Regions from separate parts of the Pseudomonas mucidolens genome, predicted to be linked through region 1. Evidence: riboswitches for the same ligand, from Rfam matches in the RefSeq annotation. Region 1 holds a riboswitch; the other holds the start of a gene.
What was found. A riboswitch is a leader RNA that binds a small molecule or an ion and turns the genes downstream of it on or off. The one in region 1 is predicted to bind cobalamin.
Positions count from the first base shown of each region.

Region 1 (6,632 bases):
TGCCAAGCGCGTCCTGCCGGCCGAGCACCTGGCGAGGAATCCTTGAGGGCAGCGGCAAGCTATAAGAGATCTTGCAGCTTATAGCTTCCACTGCCTCTCTCCTACTGCGTAGCTGAAACCCGCCACACCTTATTTCCCACGTCGTCTGCTACCAGCAAGGCCCCTTGTCGATCGATCACCACGCCTACCGGCCGACCCATGGCTTTCTCGTCGCTATTGAGGAAGCCGGTCAACACATCCACCGGTTGGCCTTTCGGCATGCCCCCTTCAAACGGTACGAAAATTACCTTATAGCCACTGTGGGGCTTGCGGTTCCATGAACCGTGCTGGCCGATAAACGCGCCGTTGCTGAACTGCGCCGGCAGCGTCGTGCCTTCGGCGAAGGTCAGGCCCAGCGAGGCCGTATGCGGCCCAACGGCATAATCCGGCACGATGGCCTTGGCCACCAGCTCCAGATCCTGCGGTTTCACGCGCACATCCACGTGCTGGCCGTAGTAGCTGAACGGCCAGCCATAAAAGCCGCCATCCTTGACTGACGTGATGTAGTCCGGCACGAGGTCACTGCCGATTTCGTCGCGCTCGTTGACCGCGGTCCACAGCTTGCCGCTTTGGGGTTCCCAGTCCATGCCGTTGGGGTTGCGCAGGCCGGATGCGAAAATCCGCTGCTTGCCGCTGGCTCGATCCACTTCCCAAATCGCCGCACGTCCCTGTTCGGCGTCCATGCCGTTTTCCCCGACGTTGCTGTTGGAACCGACGCTGACGTACAGCTTGCTGCCGTCCTTGCTGGCGATCACGTTTTTGGTCCAGTGATGATTCAGAGGGCCGCCCGGCAGATCGATGACTTTGGTTTGCGACGCGGTGATCGAGGTTTCGCCGGTCTGGTAGGGGAATCGCAGCAGCTTGTCCGAATCGGCGACATACAGATCGTTACCCACCAGGGTCATGCCGAACGGTGAGTTGAGGTTTTCCAGGAACACCGTGCGGGTTTCCGCCACGCCGTCATGATCGGCATCGCGCAGCAAGGTGATGCGGTTCGGGCTGGGTACTCCGGCACCGGCACGACCCATGACTTTTTCCATGACCCAGCCACGAATGCCTTGGGCATCATCCGGCTTGGGTGGTGCGTTGGTTTCCGCTACGAGCACGTCGCCATTGGGCAGCACGTAGAGCCAGCGCGGGTGATCCAGGCCTTCGGCAAACGCCGTCACCTGGGTGCCGGGCGCGGCTGTCGGCTTGACGCCGTCGGGCCAGCCCACGGCCGGGGCGATGTTCACGGTAGGCATCAGGGTCTTGTTCGGATCCGGCAGTTTGGGCGAAGGCCCGGTGCCATCGGACACTTGCAGGGTTGAACTTTCACCGCAGGCGGCAAGGGCGCCTGCGGCCATGACCAGTAGGGCGAGTCGAGTCTTATGCATGTTTTTCTCCTCAGTGCTTGTAATCATAGAGGAGCGGGCCGGCGCGATGGTTCAAGTACATGGCCGGCTTTAATTGACGCTCCACCCCCAACCCACTAACCTTCGCCGCTTGTTTCAGGTGCTCTGTGACGATCAAGTCGACAGAGTGAAACAGGGAAGCCGGTGAGTGAGCGCACTTGTACACAGTGCAGCCACAATCCCGGCGCTGCCCCCGCAACGGTAAATGAGTCAAGACGCTGCTTTTGCCACTGTATCGCTGTGATATGGGAAGGCGCACTGTCGGTCTGTTCTCCCCAGGGAGCGCGCCACTCATGAGTCCGGAGACCGGCCTGATCCATCCAACAGCATCACGGTGGGCGATGCTTGGCTTCACCTGTGTCTTTTCCTGCCTGCCGTTTTTTGTCCAGCCCCAACGGAGAGCTGCCATGTCTGAATCCCCTGATCGTGACGAACGCCACCTGGCGCGCATGCTGCGCAAAAAAGCGCTTATCGACGAGCGCATCGCCAATTCGCCAAATGAATGCGGGTTGCTGCTGGTGCTGACCGGCAATGGCAAAGGCAAGAGCAGTTCGGCCTTCGGCATGCTGGCTCGGGCCATGGGCCACGGCATGCAGTGCGGTGTGGTGCAGTTCATCAAGGGGCGCAACAGCACCGGTGAAGAGTTGTTCTTCCGCCGCTTCCCCGAGCAAGTGCGTTTCCACGTGATGGGCGAAGGCTTTACCTGGGAAACCCAGGATCGTCAGCGTGATATCGCCGCCGCCGAAGCGGCCTGGCAGGTCTCGCGAGAAATGTTGCAGGATCCCGGCATTGGCCTGGTGGTCCTGGATGAGCTGAATATTGCCCTCAAGCACGGCTATCTCGATCTGGATCAGGTTCTCAGTGACCTGCAAGCCCGTCCGCCGATGCAGCATGTGCTGGTCACCGGGCGTGGTGCCAGGCCGGAGCTGATTGAAATGGCCGACACCGTGACTGAAATGGGCATGCTCAAACATGCGTTCCAGGCCGGGATCAAGGCTCAGAAGGGCATCGAACTTTGAATCAGTCGCGACATTGCCCGGCGGTCCTGATCGCCGCACCGGCATCCGGCCAGGGCAAGACCACCGTCACTGCCGCGCTGGCCCGTTTGCACCGCAATCTGGGGCGCAATGTACGGGTGTTTAAATGCGGTCCGGACTTTCTCGACCCGATGATTCATGAGCGCGCCAGTGGCGCGCCGGTCTATCAATTGGACATGTGGATGGTGGGCGAGCAGGAAAGTCGACGTTTGTTGTGGGAAGCGGCGGCTGAGGCTGACCTGATCCTGATTGAGGGGGTCATGGGCCTGTTTGACGGTACGCCGTCCAGCGCCGACCTCGCGCGGCATTTTGGCGTGCCGGTGCTGGCCGTCATCGATGGGACCGCCATGGCGCAAACTTTTGGCGCCCTGGCGTTGGGGCTCGCGCGTTATCAGCCGGATCTGCCGTTTGCCGGTGTGCTGGCCAATCGCGTGGGCACCCTGCGCCACGCGCAACTGTTGGAAGGCAGCCTGACAGAAGGCTTGCGCTGGTACGGCGCGTTGTCCCGCGAGACGGGCATCGAACTGCCCAGTCGCCATCTGGGTCTGGTGCAAGCCAGTGAATTGAATGACTTGGACTTGCGCCTGGATGCGGCGGCCACCGCCTTGGGCAGCAGTTGCGAGGTAGCGCTGCCGCCACCGGTGAGGTTCGCCGCGCCCGCAGTGAGCACGGTCGAGCCGTTGCTGGCCGGGGTGCGGATTGGCGTGGCGCGTGACGAGGCGTTTGCCTTTACCTACGGCGCGAGTCTCGACTTGCTGCGCGCCATGGGCGCCGAGCTGTGTTTCTTCTCGCCCCTTCATGACCATGACCTGCCACAAGTCGACAGCCTTTACCTGCCCGGTGGCTATCCGGAACTGCATCACCAGGCGCTGTCGGAAAACACCTCGATGCTAGCGGCCATCCGCGCCCATCACGCCGCCGGCAAACCGCTATTGGCCGAGTGTGGCGGCATGCTCTATTTGCTCGATTCGCTGACCGATGTCGACGGCCAGCGCGCTGAACTGCTGGGTCTGCTTGCGGGCGATGCGGTGATGCAAAAGCGTCTGGCTGCCCTGGCCCTGCAAACGGTCGAGTTGCCGGAAGGCGTGCTGCGCGGTCACACCTATCATCACTCACTGACCAGCACTGAATGGCAGCCGATCGCACGAGGCTTGAGCCCCAATGGCGGGCGCGGCGCCGAGGCGGTGTATCGCGATGGGCGAATGACGGCCTCGTACGTGCACTTTTATTTCCCGTCTAACCCGCAGGCGGTTGCGGCGCTGTTCGCGCCTGCGCGTGGGGTTATCTGAGACCATGACCGACAATGCCTTCCCGCCGGCCGATCGCGAAGCTGTCTATCGTGCCATCGCCGAGCGCCGCGACATGCGCCACTTCAGCGGTGGCAGCGTGGCGCCTGAACTGTTGCAGCGTCTCATGCAGGCGGCCCATCAGGCCCCCAGTGTCGGGCTGATGCAGCCCTGGCGCTTTATCCGTATCAGCGACCGCACTCTGCGAGGCCGGATCCAGCAACTGGTGGAAGAAGAGCGGATCCGCACGGCTGAGGCGCTTGGCGAGCGTTCCGAGCAGTTCATGAAGCTCAAGGTCGAGGGCATTAACGATTGCGCCGAGGTGCTCGTGGCCGCGTTGATGGATGATCGCGAGCGACACATTTTCGGTCGCCGCACCTTGCCGGAAATGGACATGGCCTCGCTGTCCTGCGCGATCCAGAATCTGTGGCTGGCGTCTCGCGCCGAAGGACTGGGCATGGGTTGGGTGTCGCTGTTCGAACCCCAGGCCCTGGCCGACCTGCTGGGTTTACCGTCCGGTGCCAAGCCGCTGGCGGTGTTGTGCCTGGGCCCGGTGACGGAGTTTTACCCGGCACCGATGTTGCAACTTGAAGGTTGGACCGAGCCGCGTCCGTTGAGTGACATGCTGTATGAGAATTATTGGGGAGTGAGTCAATGAGTGTGGCCTTGCTGAGTGTCGCTGCAGTAGCGCTGGATGCGCTGCTCGGCGAACCCAGGCGCTGGCATCCGCTGGTGGCGTTCGGCAATTTTGCCGGGCGTGTCGAGCAGCGTTTCAACTCCGCGGGGCGTGGCTGGCGCAGTCACGGCGTCACCGCCTGGTTTATCACGGTGGTGCCGCTGACCGTGCTGGCCACGGCCTTGTCCTGGGCGCCAGTGGTGGGCTGGATCATCGAGATTCTCGCGCTCTACTGCGCCTTGGGCATGCGCAGCCTGGGTGAACACGTTACGCCAGTGGCCCAGGCGCTGCGCAGTGATGATCTGGAGCAAGCGCGCAAACGCGTCAGTTATCTGGTCAGTCGCGAAACCGGCGAACTGGACAGCACCGCAGTCGCTCGCGCGGCCACTGAGTCAGTCTTGGAAAACGGCAGCGATGCAGTGTTTGCCGCGTTGTTCTGGTTTGCCATCGCCGGTGTCCCGGGCGTGGTGCTCTACCGCTTGAGCAACACGCTGGATGCGATGTGGGGCTACCGCAATGAGCGCTTTGAGCGCTTTGGCTGGGCCGCGGCAAAAATCGACGACGTGCTCAACTATATTCCTGCCCGGCTCGTGGCGCTGACCTACGCGCTATTGGGCAAAACCCGCCTGGCGCTCAAGTGCTGGCGCACGCAAAGCTCCGCCTGGGACAGCCCCAATGCCGGCCCGGTGATGGCCGCTGGGGCCGGAGCCCTGGGCGTCGAGTTGGGCGGGGCGGCGACGTATCATGGTCAATTGCATCAACGTCCAACCTTGGGCGAAGGGCCACCGGCCGATGCCGATTCCATCGACCGAGGCTGGCAACTGGTGCAGCGCGGCGTATGGCTGTGGTTACTGGTTCTGTGCGCGGGGGCGCAATTTTATGCTTGAACATGGTGGTCGGCTGCGCAAGGCCGTGATGCAGTACGGGATCGCACAGGACGACTGGCTGGACCTGTCCAGCGGCCTGGCGCCCTGGCCGTGGCCGATTCCGCAGATAGCGCAGCGGGCATGGGCGCGTCTGCCGGAGTCCGATGATGGATTGGAGCAGGCCGCCTGCGATTATTACGGGGTCGCCCAGGTGCTGCCGGTAGCGGGCTCCCAGGCGGCGATCCAGTTGTTGCCGCGCCTGCGTCGTGCGGGCAAGGTCGGCGTCTTGTCGCCGTGCTATGCGGAGCATGCCGAAGCCTGGCGCCGCGCTGGATATATCGTGCGTGAAGTGCTGGAACAAGAGGTGGACTTTTTCCTCGACAGCCTCGACGTACTGGTGGTGGTCAATCCGAACAACCCTACAGGCCTTAGCCTTGCCCCCCAGCGTTTGCTGGACTGGCACGCGCGGCTGGCTCAGCGCGGTGGCTGGCTGGTGGTGGATGAAGCGTTCATGGATAACACGCCGGCGTTGAGCGTGGCGGGCCAGGCTAATCAGGTCGGCTTGATCGTGCTGCGCTCGTTCGGCAAGTTTTTCGGGTTGGCCGGTGCTCGCCTGGGGTTTGTGCTGGCGGAACGCAAGTTGCTCAAGTTGCTTGCCGAACAGGTCGGACCTTGGGCGGTCAGCGGGCCGACGCGGGAAGTGGGCCAAGTCTGCTTGCAAGATACGGCCGGCCATGCACGCCAGCGCCGGCGCTGCGAAGAGGCGAGCCAGCGGTTGTCGGTATTGCTGGAAAAGTACGGACTGCGTCCGCAAGGCGGCTGCGCGCTGTTTCAGTGGCTGATCACCCCTCGCGCCGAACAATTGCATGAGTTCATGGCCCAGCGCGGCATTCTGCTGCGCCTGTTTGTCCACGACAGTAGCCTGCGCGTCGGCTTGCCGGGGACCGATGCCGATTGGCTACGTCTGGAACAGGCCCTCGACGCCTGGCGGGAGGCTGCATGAGCACCCTGATGGTGCAAGGCACCACTTCCGATGCGGGTAAAAGCACCCTGGTCACCGCGTTGTGCCGTTGGCTGGTGCGCCAGGGTGTGCCGGTGGTGCCGTTCAAGCCACAGAACATGGCGCTCAACAGTGCCGTGACTGCTGAAGGCGGCGAGATCGGCCGGGCCCAGGCGGTCCAGGCCCAGGCTGCCAGGCTGGCGCCGCATACCGATATGAATCCGGTGCTGCTCAAGCCCAACAGCGACACCGGCTCCCAGGTCATCATCCATGGGCGAGCGGTCACCAGCATGAACGCGGTGGCGTACCACGACTACAAATCCATCGCCATGCA
Region 1 covers NZ_LT629802.1:708,411-715,042, forward strand. The annotation lists partial or broken gene BLU75_RS03520 (C40 family peptidase) at 1-46, shown strand, start outside; gene BLU75_RS03525 (PQQ-dependent sugar dehydrogenase) at 102-1,415, opposite strand; cobalamin riboswitch at 1,515-1,762, shown strand; gene cobO (cob(I)yrinic acid a,c-diamide adenosyltransferase) at 1,841-2,452, shown strand; gene BLU75_RS03535 (cobyrinate a,c-diamide synthase) at 2,449-3,759, shown strand; gene bluB (5,6-dimethylbenzimidazole synthase) at 3,764-4,414, shown strand; gene cbiB (adenosylcobinamide-phosphate synthase CbiB) at 4,411-5,319, shown strand; gene cobD (threonine-phosphate decarboxylase CobD) at 5,312-6,301, shown strand; gene BLU75_RS03555 (cobyric acid synthase) at 6,298-6,632, shown strand, end outside.

Region 2 (6,632 bases), 1.3 Mb from region 1:
AGAGACGTGCATTGCCTATTGCAAGCCGGGTGAAGAAAAACCCGAAGACACTGCGCTGGGTCTCAAGAGCTTCACTGCCTATATCGACGCGTTCAGCGAAGCCTTCCTTGACGATGCGGTGGTCGATTACGCCACTGATCGCATGGGCGGCCAATTGACCATCAAGGCGCCCAACGCCAAGGTGCCGAACGTCAATGCCGACAGCCCGATCAACGAACGCATCAATTATTACCTGCAGACCGAAATCAACCCGGGACTGGCCAGCCACGGCGGTCAGGTCAGCTTGATCGATGTGGTCGATGACGGTATCGCCGTACTGAAGTTTGGCGGTGGTTGCCAGGGCTGCGGCCAGGCCGATGTGACGTTGCGTGAAGGTATCGAGCGCACGTTGCTGGAGCGGATTCCCGAACTCAAGGGCGTGCGCGACGTGACCGATCACACGCAGAAAGAAAACGCCTACTACTGAGTAAGACGTTCGCTGCAAACAAAAAACGACGCTCTGCGTAATGCCGGTCAGTTAAGCCTTTTCTGTAGGAGCGAGCTTGCTCGCGAAAAACGTCAACGATAACGCGTTTTTCCTGAATAAACGCGGCGCCTATGAGTGCTTCGCGAGCAAGCTCGCTCCTACAGTAGTTGGCGTTCCCTTAACTGATCAGCATTACGCGGGGCGTCGTTTTTTATGCGCGCCGCAGAAGGCGAGGGCCTCGTTGCGTTTCTTTGTCAGGAACGATAGAGGTGCGCGTGCCCTGCGCGATACAGCGATGACTCGCTGAAGCTATCGCTGGCGAGTACCCGGCCCACCACAATCAAAGCCGTACGCCTGAAGCCTTTCGCCGCTACTTTCTCGGCAATATCCGCCAGCGTACCCACCACCCAATCCTGATCCGGCCATGTAGCGCGGTGCACCACGGCGATCGGGCAATCGGCGCCGTAATAGGGCAACAGCTCAGCAACAATCTTCTGCATGTGACTGACGCCAAGGTGAATCGCCATGGTGGTGCCATGCTGCGCCAGGCTGGCGAAGCTTTCCCCCGCGGGCATCGTGGTCTTGTCCGCATACCGCGTCAAAATCACGCTCTGAGCGATATCCGGCAGGGTCAACTCACTCTCCAGCAGCGCCGCGCAGGCCGCCACCGCCGTGACTCCCGGAATGATCTGGAAGGGAATCTGCAGCGCCCGCAAGTGTCGAATTTGCTCACCAATCGCGCCATATAGACTTGGATCACCGGAATGCACCCGTGCCACGTCTTGACCTTTGCCGTGGGCGTCTTTGATCAAGTCGATGATCTGCTCCAGGTGCAACTCGGCGCTATTGATCACCTGTTCGGCCTGATGCCCTTCCAGCACTGCGGCTGGCACCAGGGAGCCGGCGTAGATGATCACCGGGCAACTGCGGATCAGCCGTTGGCCTTTGACGGTGATCAGTTCCGGATCGCCGGGGCCAGCGCCGATGAAGAAGACGGTCATGAATGGATTCCTGTGAAAAAGCAGGCGGGCAAGGCTCCAGATGAAGATTGCTCATGATCAAACAAGGGATTATCCGGCGTTTAGCCGGCGTACGCCAAGGCAAAGGTCGCCTGAAGTTTTTTTTGGCGAGTGATCAACAGCCGGGCAGGGCACCCAGACAACTGCTCGGCCAGGGCCAGGGCGGCACTTTCGGCGATGCCGTGGCAACCGGTGTGGGTAAACGCCAGCGCCGAACGGTGGCTTAGCCGGGTGTCGTAGACCGCCAATTGCTCGGCAGCGAAAAACTGCAACGGCAGCCGGAGAACATTGGCCAGTGCGAGCAACCCCGGCTCATCGCGTTTGTGCTCGATACTGGCGAGCGCGTTGATGCGCCGCGGATCGATTCCCTCGGCATCCAGGGCGGTGTGAAACAGAGCGAGCAGGGTGTCGACGTCACAACCGCGCTGGCAACCCAGGCCGACCACCAGGATCGGCGTGGTGCTGTCTGGCATCATGCCGCGTACTGAGTGTCGGGATTGCGGCGAAACAGCCAGGCGCTGATCAAGCCCAGGGCCAGCCAGAACGCAACGTTGGTCAGTTGCGAGGCGATCTTGAACTGCGTTTCCAGGGCTTCAGGCGCCAACATCGAGTGCATCAGCGGTTGTGGCGCGCCAATCACATGGGGCACCGCCAGAATCGCCACGCCCAGGATTTTCAGTAGCCAATGACGACCAAACGCGATCAGTGCGATACCCACGGCGGTGGAGGCAGCAGCGCCGATCCACCAGAGTTGCCGTTGCGCCAGATCCGCCGCGGCGGTGCCCGGCAATTCCGGTGGCAGGCCCAACGTCGGCGCCAGCACAAACGTGGCGTAACCGGCCAGTCCCCAGAGCAAACCCTGGGCCGTGCGAGTCGGTGCACGCAGGGTGTACAGGCCGGCAAGCAACAGTGCGAACCCCACCGCCACCACCAGATTACTGCCCGTGGTGAACAACACACGCTGCCAGCCGTCTTCCGGGGCCCAGGCTTCGGCGTCGTGGCTGTGGGCCGCGGTGCCTGCGGCGTGTTCGTGGACCTCGCTGGCGGCCGGGGCGCTTTCATAGGCTTCCGCCTGGATAATCAGCGGGGCAACCCACAGGCTTTGCAGCAAGGTCAGCAACAGTGCGGCCAGCAGACCGGTAAAACCGGCGGTTTGGGCGATTCGCTTGATCATGTCGACAGCTCTCAATGGCACGGGAAGGCGGCGCTGTGGCGCGTATCGTGGGCAGCGTTGTGGACGGCCTCGATGTGCGAGAACCCGGCGAAGTACACCAGGCACACACCGAGGATCGACGCCCCAATGGCTGCGGTCAGGCGCTGACTTAAGGTGGCGGTGCTGCTGGCGGTAGGCGAAGTGCTGCTGATGATCGACATGGCGCGTCCCTTTCGAGTGACAGGGTGAAACGAGCGCATGCAAACCCCGCGAGCCGGGCACGCAGGGTTCGGAACAGCGCCCGCCCACCGCGGGTTTGTTATTGAATGATCGGGCCGGTCTCCGGGCTTGCGAGGGGGGCTCTGGAAAGAGTCATCCCGAAAAGCGTCACCTTCCCATGCCGCTGGCACAGTGGATTTGACACTTCGCTCGCTTACCGTTGCGGGGGCAGCACCGGACTGGTCCTGAGCCTTGAAAAAAAGCTCAGGGTTTACCGGTTTCCCGTTTCACCCTGTGAAGGGCACCCGAAACAAGATGCGTAGGAGAGCATGGCCCGGGGATGGTAGTCAAATGGCCCGAGCCCCTGTAGCCTTGCAGCTTCGAGGTTCTTCGGCCGAGGTCGAAGCTAAGAAGGGAACGCGGTCAATGCCGCGGCTGCCCCCGCAACTGTAAAGGGTTTATCTGCCTGCCACGCCACTGCCGGAACCCGGCGGGAAGGCGCAGCCAGCGTCGCTCGAAAGAGCGGCAAGCCCCAAGCCAGGAGACCTGCCTCGCAACTGATTTTCCATTTCAACCGGGCGGGGTGATCCGGTGACGAATTTCGTTTCTGCGCGCCGCCGCAGGACCAGTCGTCCCGTATGCCCGCCCTAAAGGGCATTCGATGAAAACACTGGCCAAACTCCCCGTCACGATCGTTACCGGCTTCCTCGGATCAGGCAAAACCACCTTGCTGCGCCATATGCTGGACAACGCGCAAGGTCGTCGCATCGCGGTGATCGTCAACGAGTTCGGTGAACTGGGCATCGACGGTGAGATTCTCAAGCAGTGCGCCATCGGTTGCACCGAAGAAGAAGCCAATGGTCGGGTCTACGAACTGGCCAACGGCTGCCTGTGCTGCACCGTCCAGGAAGAGTTCTTTCCGGTGATGCGGGAGTTGGTGGCTCGTCGTGGCGACCTCGATCACATCCTTATCGAAACCTCGGGCCTGGCCCTGCCAAAACCTCTGGTCCAAGCCTTCCAGTGGCCGGAAATCCGCAGCGCCTGCACCGTTGACGCGGTGATCACCGTGGTCGACAGCCCGGCCGTGGCGGCCGGTACCTTCGCCGCGTTCCCGGATCAGGTCGATGCCCAGCGCAAGCTGGACCCGAACCTGGACCATGAGTCGCCGCTGCACGAATTGTTTGCCGACCAGTTGGCCAGTGCCGACCTGGTGATCCTCAACAAAACCGACTTGATCAGCCCTGAAGACCTGGCCCGCGTACGCCTGGAAGTGGCGCACGAACTGCCGCCGGCGGTGAAAGTCATCGAAGCCAGCAGCGGTCGCCTGCCGCTGGATGTGCTGATCGGCCTTGGTGCCGGTTCCGAAGCACATATCGACGCGCGCCATAGCCATCATGATCATCATCACGAAGGTGAAGACGATCATGAACATGATCACGATGCGTTCGACTCCATCTCCATTGACCTGCCGCAGGCCGACGAAGCGCTGCTGCTCGATGCCTTGACGCAACTGGTGGTGCAGCACGGAATCCTGCGCGTGAAAGGCTTCGCCGCGATTCCCGGCAAGCCGATGCGCCTGCTGATCCAGGGCGTCGGGACGCGTTTCGACAAGCATTTCGACCGCGCCTGGGGGGCTGATGAAGCCCGCACCACGCGGTTGGTGTTGATCGGCCAGACATTGGATGCGGCGGGTCTCGAAGCGCAGTTGCGCGCCGCCCTCAGCGTTTAAATCATGCACCTGCTCAGGACCCAGCCCGGCGGATTCGTTGCCGATGACAACATCGCCGACCTCGGACAGACCCCAGCCGAGTTGGTGATCCTGTGCAGTGGCGACTCCAGTCTGGCATTGCTGGCGGAGGCGGCGCGGCAGTTGCCCGAGGATTATCCGAGCCTGCGCCTGGCCAATCCGATGCAGGTGCAGAATCATGCGTCGGTCGATCTGTATGTCGACGAGGTGCTGCGCCATGCCAAGCTCATCCTGATTTCGCTGCATGGCGGCATTGGGTACTGGCGCTACGGCATTCAGCGTCTGGTGGAACTGGCGGAGCAGGGCGTACAACTGATTCTGGTGCCAGGCGATGACCGGCCCGACCCGGAACTCAGCAGCCTGAGCACCGTCGATGCCGAGACGCGCGATCGCTTGTGGCAGTTCCTGCGCCAAGGCGGTCTGGGCAATGCGTTGAATTTTTATGGCTGCCTGGCAGCCGGCCAATTGGGCCGCGCTTACCCCTGGTGCGAACCGCAGATCCTGCCGCGCACAGCGATTTATCATCCACGCCACGCCCATGCCGGGCTGAGCGATTGGCAGGCGGACTGGCAAGCCGAGCGTCCGGTGGCGGCGGTGTTGTTCTACCGCTCGCATTTGCAGGCGGCCAATACCGCCTTCATTGATGTGTTTTGCCAGCGCTTGCAGGCTTCGGGACTCAACCCGTTGCCGATGGCGGTGGCCAGTTTGAAGGAGCCCGGCTGCCTCGCGGTGGTTGAGGACCTGCTGGATGAAGTCCAGGCATCGGTGATTCTGAATACCACCGGTTTTGCCCAGTCCAGCCCTGAAGCGCCGCATCTACGGCCGTTTCGGCGCAATATACCGGTGATCCAGGCGATTTGTGCCCAGGACAATGAGCCGGGTTGGCGAGCCAGCGAGCAGGGCCTTGGTCCGCGTGACCTGGCGATGCACATTGCTTTGCCAGAGCTGGACGGTCGCATCATTAGCCGGCCCATCAGCTTCAAGGACCTTGCCTGGCGCAGCGAGCGCAGTCAGTCGGACGTGGTGTGCTATCGGGCTGTAGCGGAACGCATGGATTTTGTCGCTGAACTGGCGCGGCGTTGGGTTGACCTGGCACAGGTGCCAAACCCGCAAAAGCGCATCGCATTGATTCTCGCCAACTACCCGACCCGTGATGGCCGCATCGGCAATGGCGTGGGCCTGGACACCCCGGCCACCGCGTTGAATATTCTCCGTGCGCTGCAAGCCGAAGGGTATCCGCTGCCGCAGGTGTTACCGGACAGCGGCACGGCGTTGATTCAGCAACTGCTGGGTGGCGTGAGCAACGACCTCGACAGCCTGGACCTGCGCCCCTGCCATCAAAGTCTGGGGTTGGACGACTACGACGCCCTGTTCAATCAGATGCCCGAAGCCAATCGCGCCGCAGTGTTGGCGCGCTGGGGCACGCCGGAGCATGACCCGATGTTCCGTGACGGCCGCCTGATGATCGCCGGCGTGCGCTTTGGCCTGACCTTTGTCGGTATTCAGCCCGCCCGCGGCTATCAGGTGGACGCCAGCGCGGTGTATCACGACCCGGACCTGGTGCCACCCCACGCGTATCTGGCCTTCTACTTCTGGTTACGCCAGGCCTACGGCGCCCATGCGCTGATTCATGTGGGTAAGCACGGCAACCTGGAGTGGCTGCCGGGCAAGGGCGTTGGACTTTCCGAGCGTTGCTGGCCGGATGTGCTGCTCGGCCCGCTGCCCAATATCTATCCATTTATTGTCAATGACCCGGGCGAGGGCGCCCAGGCCAAGCGCCGCACCCAGGCAGTGATCATCGATCACCTGATGCCACCGCTGACCCGCGCTGAAACCTACGGGCCATTGCGTAATCTGGAGCTGTTGGCCGATGAGTATTACGAAGCGCAGTTGCTCGACCCACGACGTGCCAGGGAGCTGCAAAAAGACATTCTGCGACTGGTACGCGAGACGCGTATCGACCAGGAACTGATGCTCGATGCCGACCTCGACAGCGACGCCGACGCGGCGATCTGGCTGCCACGCCTG
Region 2 covers NZ_LT629802.1:1,980,457-1,987,088, forward strand. The annotation lists gene nfuA (Fe-S biogenesis protein NfuA) at 1-466, shown strand, start outside; gene cobM (precorrin-4 C(11)-methyltransferase) at 721-1,467, opposite strand; gene BLU75_RS09365 (cobalamin biosynthesis protein) at 1,548-1,961, opposite strand; gene BLU75_RS09370 (CbtA family protein) at 1,958-2,659, opposite strand; gene BLU75_RS09375 (CbtB domain-containing protein) at 2,671-2,859, opposite strand; cobalamin riboswitch at 2,955-3,181, opposite strand; cobalamin riboswitch at 3,224-3,425, shown strand; gene cobW (cobalamin biosynthesis protein CobW) at 3,519-4,586, shown strand; gene cobN (cobaltochelatase subunit CobN) at 4,590-6,632, shown strand, end outside.
Region 2: linked by a shared signal. The riboswitch ahead of cobW (cobalamin biosynthesis protein CobW) and the one ahead of cobO (cob(I)yrinic acid a,c-diamide adenosyltransferase) in region 1 are both predicted to bind cobalamin.